DNA from 3 places in the Lysinibacillus sp. ACHW1.5 genome. Region 3 is predicted to be linked to each of the others. Evidence: a T-box and tRNA genes for the amino acid it is inferred to sense, from the RefSeq annotation. Region 3 holds a T-box; the other regions hold tRNA genes.
The links. The T-box of region 3 lies ahead of argS (arginine--tRNA ligase). A T-box ahead of a tRNA ligase gene usually reads a tRNA of that ligase, here a tRNA-Arg.
Positions count from the first base shown of each region.

Region 1: it has a tRNA-Arg gene. The T-box ahead of argS (arginine--tRNA ligase) is inferred to sense a tRNA for this amino acid. The anticodon was not compared.
Region 2: it has a tRNA-Arg gene. The T-box ahead of argS (arginine--tRNA ligase) is inferred to sense a tRNA for this amino acid. The anticodon was not compared.

Region 1 is NZ_CP091777.1:113,205-120,636, forward strand. It holds rRNA gene L6W14_RS00555 (16S ribosomal RNA) at 654-2,205, shown strand; rRNA gene L6W14_RS00560 (23S ribosomal RNA) at 2,386-5,313, shown strand; rRNA gene rrf (5S ribosomal RNA) at 5,429-5,544, shown strand; tRNA gene L6W14_RS00570 (tRNA-Val) at 5,555-5,630, shown strand; tRNA gene L6W14_RS00575 (tRNA-Thr) at 5,634-5,709, shown strand; tRNA gene L6W14_RS00580 (tRNA-Lys) at 5,717-5,792, shown strand; tRNA gene L6W14_RS00585 (tRNA-Leu) at 5,811-5,895, shown strand; tRNA gene L6W14_RS00590 (tRNA-Gly) at 5,933-6,007, shown strand; tRNA gene L6W14_RS00595 (tRNA-Leu) at 6,013-6,101, shown strand; tRNA gene L6W14_RS00600 (tRNA-Arg) at 6,110-6,186, shown strand; tRNA gene L6W14_RS00605 (tRNA-Pro) at 6,196-6,272, shown strand; tRNA gene L6W14_RS00610 (tRNA-Ala) at 6,293-6,368, shown strand; rRNA gene L6W14_RS00615 (16S ribosomal RNA) at 6,511-7,432, shown strand, end outside.
Region 2 is NZ_CP091777.1:4,073,206-4,080,637, forward strand. It holds rRNA gene L6W14_RS20415 (16S ribosomal RNA) at 1-1,466, opposite strand, end outside; tRNA gene L6W14_RS20420 (tRNA-Gly) at 1,664-1,737, opposite strand; tRNA gene L6W14_RS20425 (tRNA-Arg) at 1,756-1,832, opposite strand; tRNA gene L6W14_RS20430 (tRNA-Leu) at 1,855-1,940, opposite strand; tRNA gene L6W14_RS20435 (tRNA-Lys) at 2,007-2,079, opposite strand; tRNA gene L6W14_RS20440 (tRNA-Gln) at 2,095-2,169, opposite strand; tRNA gene L6W14_RS20445 (tRNA-Asp) at 2,175-2,250, opposite strand; tRNA gene L6W14_RS20450 (tRNA-Glu) at 2,281-2,352, opposite strand; tRNA gene L6W14_RS20455 (tRNA-Asn) at 2,354-2,430, opposite strand; gene L6W14_RS20460 (SprT family protein) at 2,522-2,983, opposite strand; gene L6W14_RS20465 (Tex family protein) at 3,051-5,222, opposite strand; gene sigB (RNA polymerase sigma factor SigB) at 5,358-6,143, opposite strand; gene rsbW (anti-sigma B factor RsbW) at 6,121-6,591, opposite strand; gene L6W14_RS20480 (STAS domain-containing protein) at 6,591-6,923, opposite strand; gene L6W14_RS20485 (PP2C family protein-serine/threonine phosphatase) at 6,987-7,432, opposite strand, start outside.
Region 3 is NZ_CP091777.1:2,177,815-2,185,246, forward strand. It holds gene L6W14_RS10745 (FAD-dependent oxidoreductase) at 1-895, shown strand, start outside; gene L6W14_RS10750 (MFS transporter) at 913-2,100, opposite strand; gene L6W14_RS10755 (ArsR/SmtB family transcription factor) at 2,224-2,523, opposite strand; T-box leader at 2,637-2,856, shown strand; gene argS (arginine--tRNA ligase) at 2,901-4,574, shown strand; gene L6W14_RS10765 (MFS transporter) at 4,705-5,880, shown strand; gene L6W14_RS10770 (TcaA NTF2-like domain-containing protein) at 6,135-7,238, shown strand; gene recQ (DNA helicase RecQ) at 7,246-7,432, shown strand, end outside.

The DNA of each region.
Region 1 (7,432 bases), 2.1 Mb from region 3:
GCGCATGCTTATTTTCATTTAATGCATTTTAAAAAACCAACTAAGACCTAAACAACATAATTAGATTTTGTAGTTATTAGGAAGTAATTTTACACTAAATTTTATGAGTTATATTTAGCTTGAAAAGTAAGTAGTATTTTAATTTAAGATATTGAGATTTAATAGAAAGAGATGTATAGTAAAACAAATAATAAATAAGGAAAGATATTATGATTTACGATTCTCGTAAATACACAAAATAGCTTATTAAAGCAGGTTTATTAAATAAAATTAGATTTTGTGTAAAAAATGCTTGCGAAGTTTTTTCTAACGTGATAAATTATTACTTGTCGTTAAGACGATGCAATTTACAACATTGAACTTCAAAAACAATTTGAAAAAAGATGTTGATATGAATAATTGATTATAATATACTTTAAAAGTTGTCTCCGATGATTTTGAAAAAACATTTTAAAAAAGTGTTGACAACAAAGTAGAGAAATGTTATAATTTAAAAGTTGCTGTCGAGAGATGGTAGCTAAATGAACCTTGAAAACTGAACAAGCAAAACGTAATCAATAAAGTTTTAAGTAGCTAGTTTTGCTAGTGAACGAAACACAATTTTGGACATCAAACATGATGCCAGCAAAACAATTTGAGCTAATCAAATTTCTTTTATGGAGAGTTTGATCCTGGCTCAGGACGAACGCTGGCGGCGTGCCTAATACATGCAAGTCGAGCGAACAGAAAAGGAGCTTGCTCCTTTGACGTTAGCGGCGGACGGGTGAGTAACACGTGGGCAACCTACCCTATAGTTTGGGATAACTCCGGGAAACCGGGGCTAATACCGAATAATCTCTTTTACTTCATGGTGAAAGACTGAAAGACGGTTTCGGCTGTCGCTATAGGATGGGCCCGCGGCGCATTAGCTAGTTGGTGAGGTAACGGCTCACCAAGGCGACGATGCGTAGCCGACCTGAGAGGGTGATCGGCCACACTGGGACTGAGACACGGCCCAGACTCCTACGGGAGGCAGCAGTAGGGAATCTTCCACAATGGGCGAAAGCCTGATGGAGCAACGCCGCGTGAGTGAAGAAGGTTTTCGGATCGTAAAACTCTGTTGTAAGGGAAGAACAAGTACAGTAGTAACTGGCTGTACCTTGACGGTACCTTATTAGAAAGCCACGGCTAACTACGTGCCAGCAGCCGCGGTAATACGTAGGTGGCAAGCGTTGTCCGGAATTATTGGGCGTAAAGCGCGCGCAGGCGGTCCTTTAAGTCTGATGTGAAAGCCCACGGCTCAACCGTGGAGGGTCATTGGAAACTGGGGGACTTGAGTGCAGAAGAGGAAAGTGGAATTCCAAGTGTAGCGGTGAAATGCGTAGAGATTTGGAGGAACACCAGTGGCGAAGGCGACTTTCTGGTCTGTAACTGACGCTGAGGCGCGAAAGCGTGGGGAGCAAACAGGATTAGATACCCTGGTAGTCCACGCCGTAAACGATGAGTGCTAAGTGTTAGGGGGTTTCCGCCCCTTAGTGCTGCAGCTAACGCATTAAGCACTCCGCCTGGGGAGTACGGTCGCAAGACTGAAACTCAAAGGAATTGACGGGGGCCCGCACAAGCGGTGGAGCATGTGGTTTAATTCGAAGCAACGCGAAGAACCTTACCAGGTCTTGACATCCCGTTGACCACTGTAGAGATATAGTTTCCCCTTCGGGGGCAACGGTGACAGGTGGTGCATGGTTGTCGTCAGCTCGTGTCGTGAGATGTTGGGTTAAGTCCCGCAACGAGCGCAACCCTTGATCTTAGTTGCCATCATTTAGTTGGGCACTCTAAGGTGACTGCCGGTGACAAACCGGAGGAAGGTGGGGATGACGTCAAATCATCATGCCCCTTATGACCTGGGCTACACACGTGCTACAATGGACGATACAAACGGTTGCCAACTCGCGAGAGGGAGCTAATCCGATAAAGTCGTTCTCAGTTCGGATTGTAGGCTGCAACTCGCCTACATGAAGCCGGAATCGCTAGTAATCGCGGATCAGCATGCCGCGGTGAATACGTTCCCGGGCCTTGTACACACCGCCCGTCACACCACGAGAGTTTGTAACACCCGAAGTCGGTGAGGTAACCTTTTGGAGCCAGCCGCCGAAGGTGGGATAGATGATTGGGGTGAAGTCGTAACAAGGTAGCCGTATCGGAAGGTGCGGCTGGATCACCTCCTTTCTAAGGATTATTTCGGAATACAAACCTTGGGTTTGTAAGATTACGTTTTGCGTTCAGTTTTGAAGGTTCATTCTTCTGAATGAAACACTTCAAAACTTGTTCTTTGAAAACTGGATAAAACGACATTGAAATTGTAACAAACACATTTATTTTTTAAGTTTTTTATAGGCTTAATAACTTGGTTAAGTTATTAAGGGCGCACGGCGAATGCCTTGGCACTAGGAGCCGAAGAAGGACGGCACTAACACCGATATGCTTCGGGGAGCTGTAAGTGAGCTTTGATCCGGAGATTTCCGAATGGGGGAACCCACTACGTTTAATCGCGTAGTATCTTGACGTGAATACATAGCGTCTTGAAGGCAGACCCAGGGAACTGAAACATCTAAGTACCTGGAGGAAGAGAAAGAAAAATCGATTCCCTGAGTAGCGGCGAGCGAAACGGGAAGAGCCCAAACCAAGAGGCTTGCCTCTTGGGGTTGTAGGACACTCTATACGGAGTTACAAAAGAGCGAGTTAGATGAAGCGACTTGGAAAGGTCCGCCAGAGCAGGTAAAAGCCCTGTAGTCGAAAGTTCGTTCTCTCCTGAGTGGATCCTGAGTACGGCGGAACACGTGAAATTCCGTCGGAATCCGGGAGGACCATCTCCCAAGGCTAAATACTACCTAGTGACCGATAGTGAACCAGTACCGTGAGGGAAAGGTGAAAAGCACCCCGGAAGGGGAGTGAAAGAGATCCTGAAACCGTGTGCCTACAAGTAGTTAGAGCCCGTTAATGGGTGATAGCGTGCCTTTTGTAGAATGAACCGGCGAGTTACGATTACGTGCAAGGTTAAGCTTTAGAAGGCGGAGCCGCAGCGAAAGCGAGTCTGAATAGGGCGAAGTAGTACGTGGTCGTAGACCCGAAACCAGGTGATCTACCCATGTCCAGGGTGAAGGTGAGGTAACACTTACTGGAGGCCCGAACCCACGCACGTTGAAAAGTGCGGGGATGAGGTGTGGGTAGCGGAGAAATTCCAATCGAACTTGGAGATAGCTGGTTCTCTCCGAAATAGCTTTAGGGCTAGCCTCGTGATGAGAATACTGGAGGTAGAGCACTGTTTGGACTAGGGGGCCATCCCGGTTTACCGAATTCAGACAAACTCCGAATGCCAGATATTTATACACGGGAGTCAGACTGCGAGTGATAAGATCCGTAGTCAAAAGGGAAACAGCCCAGACCACCAGCTAAGGTCCCAAAGTAATCGTTAAGTGGAAAAGGATGTGGCGTTGCACAGACAACCAGGATGTTGGCTTAGAAGCAGCCATCATTTAAAGAGTGCGTAATAGCTCACTGGTCGAGTGACGCTGCGCCGAAAATGTATCGGGGCTAAACGATTCACCGAAGCTGTGGATTGACATCTACGATGTCAGTGGTAGGAGAGCGTTCTAAGTGCGTTGAAGTCAGATCGGAAGGACTGGTGGAGCGCTTAGAAGTGAGAATGCCGGTATGAGTAGCGAAAGACGGGTGAGAATCCCGTCCACCGTATGACTAAGGTTTCCTGAGGAAGGCTCGTCCGCTCAGGGTTAGTCGGGACCTAAGCCGAGGCCGATAGGCGTAGGCGATGGACAACAGGTTGATATTCCTGTACCACCTCCTCACCGTTTGAGAAATGGGGGGACGCAGTAGGATAGGGTAAGCGCGCCGTTGGTTGTGCGCGTCCAAGCAGTAAGGCGTGTGTGTAGGCAAATCCGCACACTGTAACGTTGAGCTGTGATGGCGAGTCCGTATGGACGAAGTTCCTGATTTCACACTGCCAAGAAAAGCCTCTATCGAGGTGAGAGGTGCCCGTACCGCAAACCGACACAGGTAGTCGAGGAGAGAATCCTAAGGTGTGCGAGAGAACTCTCGTTAAGGAACTCGGCAAAATGACCCCGTAACTTCGGGAGAAGGGGTGCTCTTGAGCGTGCAAGCGCATGAGAGCCGCAGTGAATAGGCCCAGGCGACTGTTTAGCAAAAACACAGGTCTCTGCAAAACCGTAAGGTGACGTATAGGGGCTGACGCCTGCCCGGTGCTGGAAGGTTAAGAGGAGTGGTTAGCGCAAGCGAAGCTGCGAATTGAAGCCCCAGTAAACGGCGGCCGTAACTATAACGGTCCTAAGGTAGCGAAATTCCTTGTCGGGTAAGTTCCGACCCGCACGAAAGGCGTAACGATCTGGGCACTGTCTCAACGAGAGACTCGGTGAAATTATAGTACCTGTGAAGATGCAGGTTACCCGCGACAGGACGGAAAGACCCCGTGGAGCTTTACTGTAGCCTGATATTGAATTTTGGTACAACTTGTACAGGATAGGTAGGAGCCAGAGATCTCGGAGCGCCAGCTTCGAAGGAGGCGTCGGTGGGATACTACCCTGGTTGTATTGAAATTCTAACCCATGCCCCTTAGCGGGGCAGGAGACAGTGTCAGGCGGACAGTTTGACTGGGGCGGTCGCCTCCTAAAAGGTAACGGAGGCGCCCAAAGGTTCCCTCAGAATGGTTGGAAATCATTCGTAGAGTGTAAAGGCACAAGGGAGCTTGACTGCGAGACCTACAAGTCGAGCAGGGTCGAAAGACGGGCTTAGTGATCCGGTGGTTCCGCATGGAAGGGCCATCGCTCAACGGATAAAAGCTACCCCGGGGATAACAGGCTTATCTCCCCCAAGAGTCCACATCGACGGGGAGGTTTGGCACCTCGATGTCGGCTCATCGCATCCTGGGGCTGTAGTCGGTCCCAAGGGTTGGGCTGTTCGCCCATTAAAGCGGTACGCGAGCTGGGTTCAGAACGTCGTGAGACAGTTCGGTCCCTATCCGTCGTGGGCGTAGGAAATTTGAGAGGAGCTGTCCTTAGTACGAGAGGACCGGGATGGACACACCGCTGGTGTACCAGTTGTCTTGCCAAAGGCATCGCTGGGTAGCTATGTGTGGACGGGATAAGTGCTGAAAGCATCTAAGCATGAAGCCCCCCTCAAGATGAGATTTCCCATTACGCAAGTAAGTAAGATCCCTCAAAGACGATGAGGTAGATAGGTTCGAGGTGGAAGTGTGGTGACACATGGAGCTGACGAATACTAATCGATCGAGGACTTAACCAAAAAAGTTTGAAACATTCAATGCACCGTTTATCCAGTTTTGAAAGAACAAGTAAGTTTTAAAAAAAGCTTGTATTTATACTTAAATATGGTATAATAAATCTTGTCTTTTAATAAGTCTAGTGATGATGGCAAAGAGGTCACACCCGTTCCCATACCGAACACGGAAGTTAAGCTCTTTAGCGCCGATGGTAGTTGGGGGCTTCCCCCTGTGAGAGTAGGACGTCGCTAGGCATAATACCCAGGAGGATTAGCTCAGCTGGGAGAGCATCTGCCTTACAAGCAGAGGGTCGGCGGTTCGAGCCCGTCATCCTCCACCATATGCCGGTTTAGCTCAGCAGGTAGAGCAACTGACTTGTAATCAGTAGGTCGTGGGTTCGATTCCTATAGCCGGCACCATTTTTTCGAGCCATTAGCTCAGTTGGTAGAGCATCTGACTTTTAATCAGAGGGTCGAAGGTTCGAGTCCTTCATGGCTCACCATTTTTTAAATAATAATAAGCGGGTGTGGCGGAATTGGCAGACGCACTAGACTTAGGATCTAGCGCCGCAAGGCGTGGGGGTTCGACTCCCTTCACCCGCACCATTATTTTCATTGCCAGATAAAAAAAGCTTATGCACATGCGGAAGTAGTTCAGTGGTAGAACACCACCTTGCCAAGGTGGGGGTCGCGAGTTCGAACCTCGTCTTCCGCTCCAAATGTGCCGGGGTGGCGGAACTGGCAGACGCACAGGACTTAAAATCCTGCGGTAGGTGACTACCGTACCGGTTCGATTCCGGTCCTCGGCACCATTTTAAATGCGCCCGTAGCTCAATTGGATAGAGCGTCTGACTACGGATCAGAAGGTTATGGGTTCGACTCCTGTCGGGCGCGCCATAAGAACAACGGGAAGTAGCTCAGCTTGGTAGAGCACTTGGTTTGGGACCAAGGGGTCGCAGGTTCGAATCCTGTCTTCCCGACCATTTCCTAAAAATAAAAATATGGGGCCTTAGCTCAGCTGGGAGAGCGCCTGCCTTGCACGCAGGAGGTCAGCGGTTCGATCCCGCTAGGCTCCACCAATTCAATTACATGAACCTTGAAAACTGAACAAGCAAAACGTAATCAATAAAGTTTTAAGTAGCTAGTTTTGCTAGTGAACGAAACACAATTTTGGACATCAAACATGATGCCAGCAAAACAATTTGAGCTAATCAAATTTCTTTTATGGAGAGTTTGATCCTGGCTCAGGACGAACGCTGGCGGCGTGCCTAATACATGCAAGTCGAGCGAACAGAAAAGGAGCTTGCTCCTTTGACGTTAGCGGCGGACGGGTGAGTAACACGTGGGCAACCTACCCTATAGTTTGGGATAACTCCGGGAAACCGGGGCTAATACCGAATAATCTCTTTTACTTCATGGTGAAAGACTGAAAGACGGCATCTCGCTGTCGCTATAGGATGGGCCCGCGGCGCATTAGCTAGTTGGTGAGGTAACGGCTCACCAAGGCGACGATGCGTAGCCGACCTGAGAGGGTGATCGGCCACACTGGGACTGAGACACGGCCCAGACTCCTACGGGAGGCAGCAGTAGGGAATCTTCCACAATGGGCGAAAGCCTGATGGAGCAACGCCGCGTGAGTGAAGAAGGTTTTCGGATCGTAAAACTCTGTTGTAAGGGAAGAACAAGTACAGTAGTAACTGGCTGTACCTTGACGGTACCTTATTAGAAAGCCACGGCTAACTACGTGCCAGCAGCCGCGGTAATACGTAGGTGGCAAGCGTTGTCCGGAATTATTGGGCGTAAAGCGCGCGCAGGCGGTCCTTTAAGTCTGATGTGAAAGCCCACGGCTCAACCGTGGAGGGTCATTGGAAACTGGGGGACTTGAGTGCAGAAGAGGAAAGTGGAATTCCAAGTGTAGCGGTGAAATGCGTAGAGATTTGGAGGAACACCAGTGGCGAAGGCGACTTTCTGGTCTGTAACTGACGCTGAGGCGCGAAAGCGTGGGGAGCAAACAGGATTAGATACCCTGGTAGTCCACGCCGTAAACGATGAGTGCTAAGTGTTAGGGGGTTTCCGCCCCTTAGTGCTGCAGCTAACGCATTAAGCACTCCGCCTGGGGAGTACGGTCGCAAGACTGAAACTC
Region 2 (7,432 bases), 1.9 Mb from region 3:
CCAAAAGGTTACCTCACCGACTTCGGGTGTTACAAACTCTCGTGGTGTGACGGGCGGTGTGTACAAGGCCCGGGAACGTATTCACCGCGGCATGCTGATCCGCGATTACTAGCGATTCCGGCTTCATGTAGGCGAGTTGCAGCCTACAATCCGAACTGAGAACGACTTTATCGGATTAGCTCCCTCTCGCGAGTTGGCAACCGTTTGTATCGTCCATTGTAGCACGTGTGTAGCCCAGGTCATAAGGGGCATGATGATTTGACGTCATCCCCACCTTCCTCCGGTTTGTCACCGGCAGTCACCTTAGAGTGCCCAACTAAATGATGGCAACTAAGATCAAGGGTTGCGCTCGTTGCGGGACTTAACCCAACATCTCACGACACGAGCTGACGACAACCATGCACCACCTGTCACCGTTGCCCCCGAAGGGGAAACTATATCTCTACAGTGGTCAACGGGATGTCAAGACCTGGTAAGGTTCTTCGCGTTGCTTCGAATTAAACCACATGCTCCACCGCTTGTGCGGGCCCCCGTCAATTCCTTTGAGTTTCAGTCTTGCGACCGTACTCCCCAGGCGGAGTGCTTAATGCGTTAGCTGCAGCACTAAGGGGCGGAAACCCCCTAACACTTAGCACTCATCGTTTACGGCGTGGACTACCAGGGTATCTAATCCTGTTTGCTCCCCACGCTTTCGCGCCTCAGCGTCAGTTACAGACCAGAAAGTCGCCTTCGCCACTGGTGTTCCTCCAAATCTCTACGCATTTCACCGCTACACTTGGAATTCCACTTTCCTCTTCTGCACTCAAGTCCCCCAGTTTCCAATGACCCTCCACGGTTGAGCCGTGGGCTTTCACATCAGACTTAAAGGACCGCCTGCGCGCGCTTTACGCCCAATAATTCCGGACAACGCTTGCCACCTACGTATTACCGCGGCTGCTGGCACGTAGTTAGCCGTGGCTTTCTAATAAGGTACCGTCAAGGTACAGCCAGTTACTACTGTACTTGTTCTTCCCTTACAACAGAGTTTTACGATCCGAAAACCTTCTTCACTCACGCGGCGTTGCTCCATCAGGCTTTCGCCCATTGTGGAAGATTCCCTACTGCTGCCTCCCGTAGGAGTCTGGGCCGTGTCTCAGTCCCAGTGTGGCCGATCACCCTCTCAGGTCGGCTACGCATCGTCGCCTTGGTGAGCCGTTACCTCACCAACTAGCTAATGCGCCGCGGGCCCATCCTATAGCGACAGCGAGATGCCGTCTTTCAGTCTCTTGCCATGAAGCAAAAGAGATTATTCGGTATTAGCCCCGGTTTCCCGGAGTTATCCCAAACTATAGGGTAGGTTGCCCACGTGTTACTCACCCGTCCGCCGCTAACGTCAAAGGAGCAAGCTCCTTTTCTGTTCGCTCGACTTGCATGTATTAGGCACGCCGCCAGCGTTCGTCCTGAGCCAGGATCAAACTCTCCATAAAAGAAATTTGATTAGCTCAAATTGTTTTGCTGGCATCATGTTTGATGTCCAAAATTGTGTTTCGTTCACTAGCAAAACTAGCTACTTAAAACTTTATTGATTACGTTTTGCTTGTTCAGTTTTCAAGGTTCATGTCATCGCCCTTTTGGACAACTATTTAAATTTACCATACAACCAAGAGGTTGTCAACACTTTTTTTGGAGCGGGTGATGAGAATCGAACTCACGACATCAGCTTGGAAGGCTGAGGTTTTACCATTAAACTACACCCGCATATATTTTTTGAAAAAATGGCGCGCCCGGCAGGAGTCGAACCCACAACCTTCTGATCCGTAGTCAGACGCTCTATCCAATTGAGCTACGGGCGCATATGAAATTAATTAATTGACTTGGTGCGGCCGAGAGGACTTGAACCTCCACGGGGTTGCCCCCACTAGGCCCTCAACCTAGCGCGTCTGCCGTTCCGCCACGACCGCATTCAATTAGTAACTTTTTTATTATACTATGATAATTCAAAAAGTCAACTCTTTTTCTTAAAGAGATGAGCCATGAAGGACTCGAACCTTCGACCCTCTGATTAAAAGTCAGATGCTCTACCAACTGAGCTAATGGCTCGAATTAAGAAATGAATGGCTGGGGTACTAGGATTCGAACCTAGGCATGACGGAATCAAAATCCGTTGCCTTACCGCTTGGCTATACCCCAATAAGTGGCGGTCCCGACCGGGATCGAACCGGCGATCTCCTGCGTGACAGGCAGGCATGTTAACCGCTACACCACGGGACCAAAATATTATTTACATTAAATTATGAAAAATGACCCCTACGGGATTCGAACCCGTGTTACCGCCGTGAAAGGGCGGTGTCTTAACCACTTGACCAAGGGGCCATGGCTCCGAAGGCAGGACTCGAACCTGCGACAACCTGATTAACAGTCAGGTGCTACTACCAACTGAGCTACTTCGGAATAATTCATGTTATGTTGTCGTCGTTATCTTGTCGACTTTTACTATTATAGGGACAACTCAACAAAACGTCAACTATTTTTTAAACTTTTTTTACTCTACTAATTTTAATTTCCCCAAACACTTACTGCAACAATACTTTTCAACATTCATTTTTATTTTCCGTATATATAATTGGTGGCAATTGACACAAGTATATGTATAGCGTCGTCGTTGTTTTTTAACTGTAGCTTTCGGGACATGTAAAACTGCGCAAAATCGAGGGGCATCTACTTTCCTTAATAATTCTCTAAAATCTTTATCTCGATGCTGATACCCTTTACCTTCAAGATGTAGGTGATAATGGCATAATTCGTGTAAAACAATACCTTGAATCTCTTTCAAACCGTATAACTCATAGGCTTTAGGATTAATCTCAATATTATGGGATTGTAAAAGATATCGTCCTCCCGTTGACCGTAATCTCGGATTAAAGTAGGCTTGATGCAGAAAAGGCCTCTGAAAGTTTTCTAAAGATAAGCGACGAACAAGCTCTTGTAATTCTTGATTGTCCATAGTAATCACCTCTAACAACAAGAATACCACACTGCGTAGTATAGACAGTGTGGCAAAAATTTAGTACTCAAACTAATGCTTGATTTTTAGGAGGAAGCATCGTTAAAGAGATACGCCCTTTCGTTACATCTATTTGTTCAACCCAGACAGTTACAATATCCCCAAGTGCTACAACTTCTAATGGATGCTTAATACGTTTATTTTGGAGTTTAGAAATATGCACAAGTCCATCTTGCTTCACGCCAATGTCAACAAATGCGCCGAAATCTACTACATTTCTTACCGTCCCCTGCAATTCCATACCTACTTTTAAATCTTCCATTTTTAATACATCAGTCTTAAGCAATGGTTGCGGGAATGCATCACGCGGGTCACGACTAGGTTTCATTAAAGTATCCACGATATCTTGAATTGTCACAACTCCTACTCCAAGCACATCACTTAACTTTTGGATATTTAGTGCTGCAATAGCTTCCTCTGCCTTCTGTGTCCCTAACTCTTTTTTATCTATTTGAGCCTCTACTAATATTTGCTCTGCAAGATCGTAGCTCTCAGGATGAATACCTGTAGCATCAAACGGATTTTTTGCTTCTGGGACACGTAGGAAACCAATAGCTTGTTCATACGTTTTGGCGCCTAACCTTGGAATCTTCTTTAATTGCGCACGTGTAGTAAATTGACCATTTTCCTCTCGCGTCTTTACGATATTCTCTGCAACAGTTTTTGATAGACCAGAAACGTATTGTAAAAGTGATGATGAAGCTGTATTTACATCAACACCAACTTGGTTAACAGCTGTTTCTACTATAAAAGAAAGCGATTCATTTAATTTTTTTTGAGAAACATCATGCTGATATTGACCTACACCCACAGCTTTTGGTTCAATTTTCACTAACTCCGATAAAGGATCCTGTAAGCGACGTGCAATGGAGACAGCACTACGTTGTTCAACCTGTAAATCAGGAAATTCTGTACGTGCAATTTCAGATGCTGAATAAACAGATGCCCCCGCTTCATTGACAATCACATAGGCTATGTCAGTAGTAAGCTCGTTTAATACATCCGCGATAAATTGTTCTGTCTCCCGAGATGCTGTACCATTACCAATGGCAATTATACTTATTGGATACTTTGCCAAAATTCCTTTTACAATAGCTTTGGATTTTGCCACATCTGGTTTCGGTGGATGTGGGTAAATAGCTGTAACCTCAAGCATTTTCCCAGTTTCATCTACAACCGCTAGCTTGCAACCTGTACGGTAAGCTGGATCAACCCCTAAAACATATTTACCTTTCATAGGTGGTTGTAGCAATAGGTTACGTAAATTTTCGGAAAAAATATGAATAGCCTGTGCCTCCGCTTTTTCTGTAAGCTCGTTTCGTAATTCCCTTTCAATTGAAGGCTGAATTAAACGCTTGTACGAATCCTCAATTGCTAGTTTAACTTCTGCAATAGCAGGAGATGAACCAGTTGCAGGTATCCATTCTTTCCACATAATCATTAATACTCGGTCCACCGGCACATGAATAGAAACCTTTAAGATTTCTTCTTTCTCTCCTCGGTTTATCGCTAAAATACGGTGTGGTACAATGCGACTAACAGGCTCTTCATATTCGTAATACATTTCAAACACATTTTTCTCGTCGATTTCTGTATTTTTCACAGACGTCACAAGAATTCCATCTTTCCATGAATAAGCTCGGATTTTTTCACGAATAGAGGCATCGTCCGCAAAACGTTCTGCTAATATATCTCGAGCTCCTATCAGGGCTTCTTCCGTATTAGCAACTTGTTCGTTGTCCACAAAGTCAGTTGCTAATTGCTCTAATGCATCATCACTAAATGCTAACAGGAGATCTGCAAGAGGCTCTAAACCTTTCTCTTTTGCAATCGTCGCCTTTGTACGTCGTTTTTGCTTATATGGTCTATATAAATCCTCAACACGTTGTAAGATTGTTGCAGAAAGAATAGCCTGCTCTAATTCTGGTGTAAGCTTTTCTTGCTCTTGGATTAATCGTATAACTTCTTCTTTTCGTTGTTCAAGTTGCTGTATGTAGTGATAACGATCTTCTACAGCTTTAATTTGCACCTCATCGAGTGATCCTGTAACCTCTTTTCGATAGCGCGCAATAAATGGTACCGTATTTCCCTCTTCTAATAAGTTAATAACAGCTTCTACTTGCCCTGGTTTGACTGCTACATCCTTTGCAATGAGCTGTAACATTTGCTTTTGCTCCACATCATCACTACCTTTTTCTTTTCATTTTACCATTACACTTTACTAAAAATGCAAAAAAATAGTCTACTCAGACGAATATGAGTAGACTATTTCCATTCATTTTAAAGGTATTTTTCATTAAACACCCACGAAAGATTAGAGCGAAACACCGCCACTTGCTAGAATAGCCTCTTGTAATTTCTTTATTGCTTTCCTTTGTATCCTCGATACATGCATTTGAGAAATCCCTAATCGTTCTCCAGCTTCTTTTTGACTAAGTTGCTCTAGATATGTAAGCTGAATAATTTGTTTTTCCCTCTCATTCAACACAACCAGCGCCTCGGAAACAATCATTCGTTTATTGGTCATTTCATAGCCATCGTCTTCCCTGCCCAAAATATCGAATAACGTGACTGTACTACCGTCTGAGTCTGACTCTATCGAATGGTCCATAGAAAGAGCTTGATAACTACGGCTCATTTCCATAGCTTCTAGTACCTCTTCCTCTGCTACTTCTAATCGTTCAGCAATATCTTTAATGGATGGAGAACGCTGTAATTCAATTGTCAGCGCCTCCACCGTTGATTTAATCCTCGGCCCAAGTTCCTTTATACGTCTAGGCACATGCACATCCCATGTTTTATCACGTAAAAAACGTTTGATTTCCCCAACAATTGTTGGCACGGCAAAAGCTTCAAAACTACGACCAACATTCGGATCAAAACGTCTTATTGCACCTAACAATCCCAGCATCCCTACTTGAACAATATCATCATAATAAGATTTACCATTCGAATATTTACGAGCTATAGATTCAACTAGATATCGATAATGAATCACTAAATTGGTTTGTGCTTCATCATCCTCCGTTGACTGGTACAATTCAATCCACTTAAGTACATCTTCTTTAGATGAAGATTTATGTAGTGATTCTTTCGACATTTTTCTCCACCTGCTCCCTAGTGACATACTTTGTCATGAAGACAGTTACGCCACCATCGTTATTGATCATCACCTCATCCATCAAAGTTTCCATTAAATAAAGTCCCAAACCACCTTCTCTTAGCCCTGCAATACTTTCTTCAGGATGATACGGCCCAATCTTAGACTTAATCTCTTCAAAATTAAAACTATTGCCGTAATCCGCAATCATCATTTCCATTTTATTGTCGTACAGCGCACACCCGATGACAATTTCACCCTCTTCTTCGTCTTTATAAGCATGGTGAACAACATTTGTCACAGCCTCACTTGCTGCAATTTTTAAATCTTCAATATCATCATAATTAAAGCCAATCCTACTCGCTAAGCCCGAGACAGTTAATCGAATGACACTGACAAATTGCGGTTTAGCAGGAACTCTAATTTCAATATAGTCAAATTCCTTCATTATCTTAATTCCACCTTTTTATCAGTTTCGATATCCATCAAATCACTAAGACCAGTAATTTCAAATAATCTTTGTAACCTATTCGATAAACCAACGAGCTTTACTTTACCATTTTCACGTAATGCTCTTTTATAAAAGGCAACAAAAATCCCAAGTCCTGTACTATCCATGTAATTTACCTTTGATAGATCAAGCTCAATTTCTAAACCCTCTGTAATCTTTACAGCTTCTAATTCGTCTCGTAATCCTGAAGCAGTAAACGTATCAATCTCACCCTCAACAAAGCCAAATAATTTATGATCAATTTCTTTAAAATGTATCGTTACGTCCATATAGCACACCTCCACCATATTTGTTAGACTATTTTCTCTACCCTGTTCAATTTAAACTTAAACCTATTTTTTTAAAATAACTACAGTAAAATCATCAAATAGTTTAAAATTTTGCACTCTCTCTATTTCCTTATAAAGGAGCTGACACAATTGCTGGGCAGATAAATGTCTATTTTCTTTTATTAAAGTTGTGATTACCTCTCGCGAATTTAATTCTTCTTTCACTCTAAATTCTGTCACACCGTCGGTCATCATAATAATCAAATCATTCTCTTCTAACACAATTTCATGAAACGTATAGTTTGTTTCAGACAATACACCCAATAGTAAACCTTTAGCCTCTAAGGTAAAGAACTGATCGTTCTTTGCACTATAATGTAAAGCTGGTTCATGGCCTGCCGAAGCATAAGAAAAAATGTTTTGCTCTACATCTAAGCAGCCATAAAACATCGAAACAAACATACTGTCATCCACACCTTTTTCTATTACCCTATTAATAACTTCTAAAA
Region 3 (7,432 bases):
CAGCTATCCAGAAGAACTCTACGTCCGAGAAACAAGACATATTTGGGCAGAGTATCAATTACCAATGGCAGACCTGTGGAAAAATAGTGATCAGTGGGATAGCATTGGCATTGCCTCTTATCCAGTCGATGTGCAAGCGCAAACGCCTCATGATTATGGCTATGTGATCGCTGCACCAAAGCAATATGCTATTCCTTTCCGTTCGTTAGTACCGAAGGATATTGATGGCTTACTGGTTGTCGGACGCTCTGCTGGTTATTCATCACTTGCAGCTGGTAGTGCACGTATTGTTCCAACAGGGATGGTAACAGGTGAAGCGGCTGGGACTGCGGCTGCTCTTATACAGAAGCACGATGTAACCTTTAGAGACATGAGTAAGGATAAACCATTAATCGCTACATTACGAAAGCAATTGGCTAAACAAGGTGCCTATGTTGATTCATTTTCAATTGAGTATCCATATCAAGGAGAATGGTATGATGAAGCCATTCAAACGCTCATTAATTACGGCCTTGTAGTAGGCGGCTATGATAATGACCTAAAAGTAAACAGTAAGGCGACGAAAATAAAGTTTGCTAAAATGTTAAAAGAGAGTATGCTACGTGCTGGTGGAGAAAGTGCATCAGGAATGAAGGATCAGCTCGAAATTGTCATCAATAAAGTTTATAATCAAGGCGATGAAGCCATTGAGCGAGATGAGCTAGCCCAGTATTTGGCTGATGTTCTCATCGGTGAATCCAATGCGACAAGCTGGGATACATTAGTAGAAAAAGGAATGGTCACGGAGAAAGTAGCGAAGAAAGTCTCTGACAATAAGGAATTAAAATTAAAAGAGATGTATGCGATTATGGCTGATGTGATTCATTATGTAGAAAAGAAACACTCCTCTTCTTGAGGAATGTTTCTTTTTTTCTATTGTCCATCCTTTTGATCCAATTGATAGCTTATATATGTTAGCACTGAAGCTATGAGTGCTAAAATTCCACCAGCCCATGAAAGTTTGTCTAGACTACCCGTGGCAACGACAATCCCACCAATTGCAGCCCCTAATGCAATGCCCACATTAACGGCTACAGGGGTTAACGAGGATGCAAAGTCTTTGGCAGACGGGGAATACCTTTCTGCTAGATCCATGAAGTATAGTTGAACAGTTGCATTCACAGCATAAAGCATGATAGCCATTAACATAATACTCGTGAGTCCCAGCCATGTGGAGGACATCGTGAAATAGAGGGTAAATAAGATAATGGCCTGAAAGATGAATGTATAACGCAATTTACTAAGACCATTATGTTGAGCGATCTTGCCAGCTAAAAGATTACTAAAGATCGAAAAAAAACCATAGATTAAGAGAACAATACTTATATATTTCGTATCAATCCCAAGTTTGTTTTCTAAAATTGGCGTAATAAAAGTATAGATTGTGTATGTTCCAGCAATCGTAAAAACAGGAATGAAGAATGCTAGAATGATTTTAGGTTGCTTAAATAAACTTAATTGGTCTGATAGCGAACCTTTTGTTCCTTTACTATTCCGAGGTAGCACAAAGAGGCTGATGACAAAGGCAATCCCTCCTAATAGAGCCGTTAACCAGAATGTCATATGCCAATTACTCCATTGACCCACCATCGTTCCTAGCGGTACACCCATAACGTTGGCAATGGTAAAACCAGCAAATATTAAGGCAATGATAGAGGATCTTTTTTCCTTTGGCATATTATCATTTGCTAAAGACATAGATAATGCTGTTAGCACACCGCTGACAACAGCCGTAACAACTCTAGAAGTCATTAAAATACCATAGGAACTAGCTAAGGCACTTACTATATTTCCAAGTATAAAGATAGCAATGAACAGTAACATGAGTGGATATTTTGCAAATCTACTAACAAAACCGGTTAAGATAGGTGTACCAATGGCATAGGCAATCGCAAATCCAGAAACTAAGGAACCAGCAGTGGCGATGGTAATGCCTAAATCTGTCGAAACCTCTGTTAATAATCCTACAATGACAAATTCACTTGTTCCCATGACAAAAGTTAATAATGTTAAGGTAAAGGCTAAAATTTTATGTTTATGACTAAGTGTATTTTCTTTCATCAAATAATGCTCTCCTTTTATATTTATATATCGAGAATAATCGATATATTATTCGAAACCTAATCAATATAGCGTATCTATTTATCGTGAATAATCGATATAATAACTAAAACAGAAACCCAATTAATCATTTTGGGTATCTGAGACAAGAAACGAAGCAATTTGATGAATCGTTTCTTCTTTTAATTTATAATACGTCCATTGACCATGACGAAAAGATTCGAGAAGTCCAGCTTTTTGCATCATATTTAAGTAGTGAGAAACGGTTGATTGAGAAGTTTTAGCTTTCTCTTGAATATCACCAACACACACGCCTCCTTCGATACTCACTTTTGGGAAATGTTTCTCAGGTTCCTTCAACCACTGTAAGATGTTTAGCCTCGTCTCGTTTGATAACGCTTTGAAAATTTCAATTGGTTCCATATGACGATAATATATCGAATTATCTCGATATGTCAATTGCTAAGTACCGTCATTTTACAGTAAAAATGGTTGACGCCAATAAGGAAGTCCGGTAATATATGTAAAAATCATAGAAAAATTCGATGAAAAAGAGAGTAATTGATGGGATGACTGGCAAGCGAGTTAGGGATGGTGTGAGCCTAATGCAGGGACCATGAATGAAGCGCACTTTGGAGAAGATTCTCGAACAAGTAGTAGAGAATAGCGGGGCGTCACCTCGTTAACAATGGAAAGTGGTCATGTCACATGGCAACTAGAGTGGTACCACGGGATTATCATGCTCTCGTCTCTAATTTTAGAGGCGAGGGCTTTTTTATTTGAACAGGAGGAGGAGCAAGATGAATCAACAAATCGCCGACAGTTTAGCAGTTGCATTAAAACAACAAATAATAGGAGAGGACATATTGTCATTATTAGAAAAACCCAAAAGCTTGGAGCTAGGGGACGTAGCCTTTCCATGCTTTACTCTAGCAAAAGTGTGGAAAAAATCACCGCAGAGTATCGCAGCACATATAGCAAGTCAATTAAATCATGACAGTATCGAGCGTGTGCAAGCTGTTGGTGGCTATGTCAATATTTTTCTCGATCAACAAAAGGTGACGCAGCAGGTGTTACGCAAGATTCTGCACGACAAGCAACTATATGGTACTACTCCAACAAAGATGGGAACGGTCGTCTTAGATTTTTCCTCTCCTAATATCGCCAAGCCTTTCTCGATGGGACATTTACGTTCAACGGTCATCGGCAATGCCTTAGCAAATATTGCAGAAAAAAATGGCTATCAAGCCATTCGTATCAATCATTTAGGGGACTGGGGTACACAGTTTGGCAAGCTTATTGTTGCTTATCAGCTTTGGGGTGATAAAGAGGCTATTTCAGCGTCACCGATAGAGGAGTTATTAAAGATTTATGTGAAGTTTCATGAAGAGGCAGAGCAAGACCCCACGCTCAATGAACAGGCTCGTGCCGCCTTTAAAGCATTGGAGGACGGTAATGAAGAGGCGCAGGCATTATGGCAATGGTTCCGAGATGTATCATTCGTAGAATTTCAAACAATATATGAACTATTAGGAATTCATTTTGATGCCTTTATAGGTGAAGCCTTTTACAATGACAAAATGCCGTCCGTTGTAACAGAATTAGAAGAAAAAGGGCTCCTTGTGGAATCAGAAGGAGCGTATGTTGTGGAGATGGAGGAGATGCCTTCATGTTTAATAACAAAAACGGATGGAGCCACGCTTTATGCGACGCGTGATTTAGCAGCAGCCCTGTATCGCCAACAGCACTACCAGCCGCAAAAGATGTTCTACGTTGTTGGCAATGAGCAGTCCCTCCACTTTAAACAACTTTTTCAGGTAATCGAAAAAATGGGCTATCCTTGGGCAAAGAATCTGCAGCATGTGTCATTTGGCATGATGCTGAAGGATGGTAAAAAAATGTCGACGCGTAAAGGCAAAGTGGTGTTATTAGCTGATGTACTAGCAGAAGCTATAGCGACTGCACAGCGTAATATGGAGCAGAAAAACCCTTCTCTACCTAACAAAGAGCAAGTCGCAAAGCAAGTGGGGGTTGGAGCGGTAATTTTTAATGATTTAAAATCCCATCGTCTAAACGATATTGAATTTTCAATCGAGCAAATGATGAATTTTGAAGGCGAAACAGGGCCATATGTACAGTATACATATGCACGTATTTGCTCTATTTTAGATAAAAAGAAAGCTCCGACTCAAGCTATGCTATTCAAATCTTTAGGTGAGCAGGCTTGGCCAATTATCTTATTACTAGAACAGTTTCCTAAAACGGTAGCTATGGCTTTTGAGCAGGCTGATCCGTCCCAAATAGCAAAATATGTCTTACAACTGGCACGTTTATTCAATAAATATTATGCACAGTACAAAATATTAGCAGATGATGAACAGCAGGCATCTCGTCTTGCACTATGCCAGAGTGTTGCTATTGTTTTAAAAGAGTCATTAGCCTTATTAGGTATTGAGTCACCTGAAAATATGTAAGAAGCATTAGCCATTTAAAGTCAGACTGTCCAATCATTGACCATCCATCGAAAACATGATAAAAGGATAGAGGAATCCATGCAAGCTTTTCATAAATGAAGGCTGCGTAATAATAGAGAGGATCAAACAAATGGCTAAAAAACATTGGACCGTATCACTCACCTTCGTGGTCATTAGTATATTTTTTGTCGCTCTTAATATGAGGCCAGCTGTCACGGGAATAGGACCGCTTTTTAATGTCCTCATGACGTCCTTACATGTCTCGAATACAAGCATGAGCTTTCTCACAGCTATCCCCGTTTTTTGTATGGGATTATTTGCACCTTTAGCTGTCCCGCTTCAGCGAAAAATGGGCACGAAATCAGCTATCACCCTTTTAGTGGCTATCCTTGTCGTCGCGAATGGGCTACGCTTTTTCCAAGCAAGTTATCTCTTGCTCATCGTGACAAGCTTTGCGGCAGGCTTAGCGATTGCAATGATTGGTCCTATTCTAAATGCTTATATTAAGAAAAAGTTTCCAGAACGCTTTACGACAGTAGTCGGTATCTATTCATTCGGTATTGGCGTTGGGGCTACTTTAAGTGCAGCCTTAACCGTGACTTTTTATCAGGGTTTCAGTAATAGCTGGACAATCGCCCTTGGCATGTGGTCAATCCTTGCTATAGTTGCTCTCGTTATCTGGCTAGCGGCAATTCCATCCGAACACAACGAGCAGCTCCAACAAGTAACTGCGTCAGAAGATGTCCGTAATCCGTGGACATCTAGACGTGCCTGGGTAATTTTACTGTACTTTGGTTTACAAACATCACTCTTTTTCTCTATCATGTCATGGCTTACCCCGCTATTACAGGATAAAGGCCTGTCATTAGAGGCATCCAGTGCCATGCTAACAATTATGTCTATTGTACAAATGATAGGGAATATGGCCGTACCGATTCTCATGGAAAAATGGCCAAATCGAATGGTCTGGCTACTAGTGTTTAGCTTTGTTGGCGTGATTGGATTTATGCTACTCTGGCTGACAGCGGGTATTTACCTATGGCTGGCTGTTTTATTAATTGGTATTGTGCTAAGTGGGCTATTTCCAATCGGACTATTGTTGCCTCTTGATGAAGCCAAAAATGATCAGGAGGCCACTAGCTGGTCATCTATGGTGCTGGCAGGTGGCTTTATGGTAAGTGCCATTATCCCCATTCTAATAGGTGTTTGCTATGACTTAACTGGCAACCATACATGGACGTATCTGATCTTTGTATTGTTAATGCTCGGCATTCTAGTAACGACAGGACTATTAAGAAAAAAATGATTGTAAGAGACATGTGTCAGGTTGCACATGTCTTTTTATGTGAAAATTATTTTGAGGGTATGATATCCTTCCATCCTCACAGCAAATTTTGTCTTCCATCAATATTAATGGGTAGAAAGAAATGACTTTAGGGAAGTTGCTGCATTTTTCTAATATTAATTTTCCAATAATAATATTATGTAAACTTGAAACATTACTAGTCCTTGATTATGATAGAGAAGAGAGAATGTAGAATAGAAAGTTTTGGTGAAGGTATGTATAAAAAAGTGCTCATTTTAGGAGCGACAGCTTTTCTTGTAGCAGGCTGTGACAGTCAAATAGGGACAGGATGGTTTCAAAATAAAAAGGCAGAGGTAGAATCAGAGGGAGCTGTAACGAAGCAACAGGAAAAAATTGTCCCAGAGGTCAAAGTAATTGGAGAATATGGTGTTGGAGCAGGCATTATTATCAGGCAGCAGGATGATCAACTGTATATTTTAACGAATGGTGCACTAGTGGCATCCAAACCAACTGCCCTCGTTCAATTTGGACAGGACAAGCTGGTAGCAGCGACTATTCATGTCATGTCAACAGCCTATAATATGGCCCTGCTACGAGTAACCTATCAAGCGGATGTGCAAGTGCCTAATTTATATGAAGGTGAGCTAAATCATCTGGCTGTTTATGTGAATGGCTTACCCTATACAATTCAAAAATACCAAGATAAAGTAGCGGCTTATTATATAAAAGCGGAACAATCGATACCACTAGGAAGCCCTGTCATGGAGGCTGAAAACGGAGCCATTGTCGGGTTATATGTTAATCGACAACAGCAAGGAGCATCGCAGCCATACATATTGCCTATAAAGGAATTCCAAGCATCCATCGATGAATGGATTGAGGAGGGCATGACAGCCAGTGTACGACTTTCCCAATCGAAAAACTTATACCCCTATATTGAACAAGGGGATAAAGAAGCTGTACAGCAAGCAATCGAACAATATGGAGAAAATATATTTGCGTATAATACCGATGAAATTATGCTATTTTTAGATACGTTTCACAAGTATTTAAAGGGGGCTGTGACAACCCAGGATGCAAGTGTTTTGAAACCGATTGTCGGGACAGAGGCTATACAGGAAACCTTGGCTAGTATGGTTGCCTATTATGCTTCCAAGCAAGCCAAAATTCATTTCTCAAACACGGATATTCAGGCAATTCGTGTAGAGGGACAGCGTCTTATCGTACAGGCTAAAACGGAATATATCCTGACGAATGCTGCTGGACAGGAGGCACTTGCCTACTCCAACATGTTGTATGAGTTAGAAAAAAATGAACAGGGCGAGTACAAGCTACTTGGTCTCACAAACAAGGAGTGAATTTTGCATGGAGCAAGCTAGACAAATGCTACAGCATCATTTTGGCTATGATACCTTTCGGCAAGGACAAGCCCAGATTATTGAACAAACATTACGAGGGCAGTCAAGTCTTTGTGTCATGCCAACAGGTGGAGGGAAATCCATTTGCTATCAAATTCCAGCGCTAATGCTTGAGGGGTTAACCATCGTGATTT